Regions from separate parts of the Arthrobacter sp. Dra40 genome, predicted to be linked through region 1. Evidence: riboswitches for the same ligand, from Rfam matches in the RefSeq annotation. Region 1 holds a riboswitch; the other holds the start of a gene.

Region 1 (2,966 bases):
GATCGAGGCGGCCGCCGCCTTCGACGCCCTGGTGAAGGAGGGCAAAGTCCGCCAAATCGGGCTCTCCAACCTGTCCCCGGAGCGGATTGCCCAATGGATCGACACCGCCCAGCAGAATGGCTTCGCGCTGCCCGTCGCCCTGCAGCCGCAGTACAACCTGGTGGCCCGCAAAGACTACGAACTTGGTTACGCTCCGCTGGCCCGGGAATACAACCTGTCGGTCTTCCCGTATTTCTCGCTGGCCTCCGGTTTCCTGACCGGCAAGTACAGCACGCCGGAGGACGCCGGCAGCAGTCAGCGTGGCGGCATGCTCGGCGGATACCTGACCGACGAAGGATTCGCTGTGGTCGATGCCTTGGAGGAGATCGCCGGCTCGCGCGGCATTTCCATCACGACGACGGCGCTCGCCTGGCTGCTCACCAAGCCCGGCATCACCGCACCTCTGGCAAGCGCCCGCACGCCCGAACAGCTGCCGGACCTGCTGTCGGCCCCGGATGTGGAGCTGACCGCCGACGAAGTCGCCGCCTTGGACCGCGCGTCCCAGCCCTTCGCCTGACGCCTGCCTAACGGCGCCGGCCCTCAGCACGACGGATGCCTGACGGACGGCTGACCTTAACGACGACGGCGATGCCCCACATGGGAACATCGCCGTCGTTCGAGGCGGACGCTCCGCCGCCGAGAGGTGGTTACAGCCAGCCGGCGGGATCCACGGTCTGGCCGTCCTTGACCACTTCAAAGTGCAGGTGGCAGCCAGTTGAGTTGCCGGTGGTGCCCAGCTGGCCAATGGTCTGGCCCTGGGCTACCTTCTGTCCCAGCGAGATGCCGATGGACTGGAGGTGGTTGTAGGTGGTCCGCAGGCCATTGTTGTGCTCGACCACAATACGGTTTCCGCCGCCGCCCACCTGGAAGCCAGCCTCGACGACCTTGCCGCCGTCGGATGCGTGGACCGGAGTGCCGCACGCCATCGCGTAATCAATTCCTGTGTGCAGTTCCCCGGCAGCGCCCGTAATCGGGTTCATGCGGTAACCGAACCCGGAGGTCTGGTTCATGTTCGGGATCGGGGCGGCCAGCTTGCCCGTCGAGAAGCCGGCAGTCCTGGCCTTGGCTGCTTCCGCAGCCTTCTTGGCCGCGGCTGCGTCTGCTGCCTTCTTCTTGGCTGCGGCTTCTGCCTTGGCCTTTTTCTCCGCCGCAGCCTTCTTTGCTGCCTCGGCCTTCTTGGCGGCGGCAGCCTTTTCATCGGCCTTCTTCTTCTCGGCAGATGCGGCGGCGACCTGCTCGCCTTGCTGGGCTGCCGTGCCGGCGACCTTGGCCCGGTCAAACCGGAGCTCGGCCTCCTGAGCGGCCTTGACTTCCACCGGGCTCTGCTCGGAAGCGCGCTCGGAGCCGGGTAGTTCCCCTGAGCCGCCAGCTTGGGCGACCGGCAGGGCGATGGCGGTTAGCATGCCGGCGGCAATCGACGCCACGCCGATCTTGCGGGCGATCGAGCGGGCCGCGGAGGGCGTTTCCGCACGGCGGCGGCCATTGGTGCCACTCGTGGAACGGGAGATTTGGGACAGGGTACTTGTGCGGGTGTCGGAACGGCGACGCCCGCGCTCAGGGGTGTGCACAGGGGTTTCCTCTCGTTCGCCTGCGAAGTTAGCTGTCGGATTCGAGCGAGAGTTCACTCGGTCCTGCCAGCAGTCGACCCCGAAGGCGGGCTTCGGAAAACGTGGACTGCCGTTGAGGACTTCACCCCGAGGTGCCCCCAAGCACCGCAGATGGTTCCTCCGCCCCTGCCTTCGATCTAAAGCTCGATACGTCTGGTCCGCTGGCAGGGTTCGACGGGCGGACCAGGTGCCTACCTACATAGATAAGAACATGTTCAAAAGTACCGGAGCGACACGCGGTGTTACAAACTCGTTATCAGTGTTCCTTGTCACCAGAAGTGCAGTGTGGTTGCCACTGCTACCGCTACTCCATCAGCCAGGCTGCGGTCTTCGTGCGGCCGGAGATCTCATTGCGCTCTCCGGCCCGCACGGGCACTCCGGGTGGAAAGTAGCCGAGCCGCCGTGCTTCCAACCGCTGCCGGACCACGGGCGAGGGAATCGATGTCCCTTTCTTCCGGGCGCAGCCTTCGCAGGCCGCCACGAAGTTGGACATCACCGTGGATCCGCCCTTCTTCCACGGGTAGAAGTGGTCGCCGGTGGTGGCCGGATTCGGACAACGAAGGCACCGGCCAACCTCAAGCTCGCACTGCCCGCCGGCGCGGGCCACGCCCTCGCGGCGCTGCTCCTTGGTAAACCTGCGCACTGGATCCCGCCGGCGCAGGTCGCGGGAGCGGCGGATACGGGCGGCGAAGGCCACGATCAGCAGGAGGAGGGCAGGGGGCGCGACCCAACCGACCACCGGCCAGGCCGCCATGAGCAGCACGTCGTAACCCCCGCCGCTGAGCAGTTGCCGGATCCCGGCCAGCAGACCGGTAGACCAAAGGGCTGCGAGAGTCGCGTAGACCAGCCACGCCAATGCCGCCACGAAGACCCAGAAGGTGATCCGCCGCGACCAGTAGATCATCGCCAGTTCGGACATCACCCATCACCACCGGGCTATGGCAGCCCCAGGCGGCCGGACCGGTCACATCGGCAAATCGCGACGGACCAGCCGGAGCAGCCTCAGGACTACAGCGCTGCTGCTCCCGACTCCGCGACGGACTGGTCCTGCTCGCCGGAGCCGCCGCTGACACCGATCGAACCGATGACGTGGCCATCGCGGGAGAGCGGTATGCCGCCGGCGAAGATCATGATCCGGCCGTGGTTGCTGGCATGGATGCCGTAGAACTGGTTCCCCGGTTGTGCGTTGTCACCCAGGTCCTTGGTCTGGATGTCGAACGCCCGGGAAGTGAACGCTTTGTTGATCGAGATGTCAATGCTGCCCAGCCAGGCCCCGTCCATCCGCACATGCGAGACAAGGTTTCCACCGGCGTCGGCCAC
Region 2 (2,966 bases), on a different contig from region 1:
GCGGCCTTGGCGTGGCTGGCCTATGCAGTGGTCTCGGCGCTCCTGGGTACCGAGCTGCTGCAAGGGATCCGGCAGCTTTTCACGGGCGGCGCCCCCGCGGCGTTACTCCAGGCGGCTTGGCCTGTGCTGGGCTGGATCGGAGCGCCTGTCCTTGTCTTGGTGGCAGTCGCCGTTGCCGTACGCATCCGCCGCTCCCGCGATGTGCGCCGCAGGGATCCGCTGCGCACATTTAACCGGCAGCAACGCCGCGAAGGGCTGGCGCGTGCCGGCGGCCAGTGCGAACTGGAGGTTGGGCCGCACCGCCGTTGCCCCAACCCGGCCACCACCGGCGACCACTTCTTCCCTTGGAAGAAAGGCGGGGCCACCGTGATGACCAATTTCGTGGCGGCCTGCGCAAGCTGCGACCGGCGCAAGGGCACATCGATTCCCTCGCCACAGTCCCGGCAGCAGCTGGAGGAACGGCGGCGCAGCTACTTTCCGGCCGGCGTTCCGGTTCAGGCCGGCGAGCGCAATGAGATTTCCGGCCGCACGCACACAGCTGCCTGGTTGATGGGCTGAGCTACCGCTACTGGCGGTCAGACCGGCGGCCTGGACGTTGGGCGCCCCGTACCCGCTCGCAACCCTGCCGCACTCCGGGTGATAAGGAACACGGATAACGAAGTTGTAACACCGCGTGTCGCTCCCGTAAATTGGATGGTGTTCCTACTATGAAGGTGGGCGCCCGGTCCGCCCGTCGAACCCTGCCGGCGGACCGTAAGATATCGAGCTTTATGTCGAAGGCAGGGGCGGAGGAACCACGTACGGTGCTTGGGGGCACCATGGGGTGAAGTCCTCAGAGGCAGGCCGGCTTCCCGCGGCTATGCCGGCAGGACCGAGTGAACTCTCGCTCGAATCCGACAGCTAACTTCGCAGGCGCATGAGAGGAATACCTGTGAACACCCCTGTCCGCGGTCGTCGCCGTTCCGACACCCGTACGTCTCCCCTTTCCCTGATCTCTCGCGCTTTCGGCGAGCCCGAAGGCCGCCGCCGCGCAGAAGCGCCCGCCGCGGCTCACGCGGTTGCCCGCAAGGCAGGCATTGCGGCCGCAACAGCCGGCATGCTGGCCGTGATTGCCATCCCGGTCGCCCATGCAGGTGGCGCGGACGAGTTGGTTCGCGCCGATCGCGTGTCCAGCAACAGTGCGGTCAGCGTCCAAGCCACCAAGGATGCCGACCTTCGGTTCGACCGGCCCTGGGCCGCCAGCAAGGCCGCCCAGGAAGAGATCAAGGTTGCCGCCGCGTCCGCCGAGAAGAAGAAGGCGGCAGCGGACAAGAAGGCCGCAGCCGATCAGAAGGCCGCAGCGGACAAGAAGGCAAAGGCCCAGGCTGCCGCCAAGAAGAAGGCAGCCGCCATCGCTGCAGCGAAGAAGGCGGACGCAGCCAAGGCCAAGACCGCCGGCTTCGCGACCGGCAGCCTGAAGGCCCCCATTCCACACATGAAACAGACTTCCGGCTTCGGCTACCGCCTGAATCCGATCACCGGCGCGGCCGGCGAACTGCACACCGGCATCGACTACGCGATGGGCTGCGGCACCCCGGTCAACGCTTCCGACGGCGGCAAGGTGGTTGAGGCCGGCTGGCAGGTCGGCGGCGGCGGAAACCGCATTGTGGTCGAGCACCGCGGCGGCTTGAAGACCACCTACAACCACCTGCAGTCCATCGGCGTTTCGCTGGGCCAGAAGGTTGCCCAGGGCGAGCGCATCGGCGAGCTGGGCACCACCGGCAACTCCACCGGCTGCCACCTGCACTTCGAGGTTGTGAAGGACGGCCAGACCGTGGATCCGGCAGGCTGGCTCTAAACCCCACAGCAACGACGGCGGAGCTTCCGCTACCTGACGGCGATGCCCACCCCGGTGAACTGATCACAGGCGGTGGGCATCGCCGTCGCTCGTTTGAGAGTCGCTCGCTTGAGGAGGAGTGCTCAGGCGAAGGACTGCGACGCTTGGTCCAAGGCGGAAACCTCGTCGGCGGTCAGCTGCACATCCGCGGCAGCCATCAGATCCGGCAACTGCTGCGGCGTCCGGGCGCTGGCCAGCGGCGCGGTGATGCCTGGCTTGCTGAGCAGCCAGGCGAGCGCCGCCGTCGTGATGGAGATCCCGCGGGAGGAGGCGACCGTTTCCACGGCGTCCACCACTGCAAAGCCCTTGGCGGTGAGGTAATTCCCCAACATGCCGCCGCGCGCGCTGGCCTCGGCATCGTCGGTGCTGTGGTACTTGCCGGTTAGGAAGCCTGCGGCCAGGGAGAGGTAGGGGAAGACCGAGAGGTTGTGCTCCCGAGCCAACGGCGCATAACCCTGCTCGTAGTCCTTGCGGGCCACCAGGTTGTAGTGCGGCTGCAGCGCCACAGGCAGCGCGAATCCGTTTTGCTGGGCGATGGTGATCCACTCCGCGATCCGCTCCGGGGGCAGGTTGGACAGCCCGATCTGGCGGACTTTGCCCTCCTTGACCAGGGCGTCGAAGGCCGCGGCCGCCTCGATGAGCGGCGTGCCCTCGTCGTCGTAATGGGCGTAGTAAAGGTCTATGTGATCCGTGCCCAGCCGCTGTAGCGAAGCCTCCGCGGCGGCAGCGATGTTCACCGCCGACAGGCCCTGAAGCTCCGGGTGTCCACCGACTTTGGTGGCGATGACCACCGAATCACGGTTCTTCCGCTCGGCCATCCAGCGGCCAATGATGTATTCGGACTCGCCGCCAGTGTTTCCCGGAACCCAGGAGGAGTAGCTGTCCGCGGTGTCTATGAAATTGCCGCCTGCATCGGCGAAGGCATCCAGTACCTGCTGCGAGCCGGGCTCGTCGGAGGTCCAGCCGAAGGTGTTGCCGCCCAAAGCGAGCGGGAAAATCTTGAGGTCCGAAGTGCCGATCAAGCGCATCGAGAGTCCTTTCGAAAGGGAAGGGCGGCGGATCTTCGCCCGCCGCTTCAGCGTTTAAGGAT

Evidence for each region. A riboswitch is a leader RNA that binds a small molecule or an ion and turns the genes downstream of it on or off. The one in region 1 is predicted to bind cyclic di-AMP.
Region 2: linked by a shared signal. The riboswitch ahead of AC5RWT_RS00185 (M23 family metallopeptidase) and the one ahead of AC5RWT_RS18950 (M23 family metallopeptidase) in region 1 are both predicted to bind cyclic di-AMP.

The regions. Positions count from the first base shown of each region.
Region 1 is NZ_JBNHHB010000051.1:469-3,434, reverse strand. Features, by position in the region: gene AC5RWT_RS18955 (aldo/keto reductase) at 1-556, shown strand, start outside; gene AC5RWT_RS18950 (M23 family metallopeptidase) at 687-1,607, opposite strand; cyclic di-AMP (ydaO/yuaA leader) riboswitch at 1,612-1,801, opposite strand; gene AC5RWT_RS18945 (HNH endonuclease) at 1,951-2,565, opposite strand; gene AC5RWT_RS18940 (GlcG/HbpS family heme-binding protein) at 2,655-2,966, opposite strand, start outside.
Region 2 is NZ_JBNHHB010000001.1:39,730-42,695, reverse strand. Features, by position in the region: gene AC5RWT_RS00190 (HNH endonuclease) at 1-558, shown strand, start outside; cyclic di-AMP (ydaO/yuaA leader) riboswitch at 755-928, shown strand; gene AC5RWT_RS00185 (M23 family metallopeptidase) at 932-1,837, shown strand; gene AC5RWT_RS00180 (aldo/keto reductase) at 1,960-2,904, opposite strand.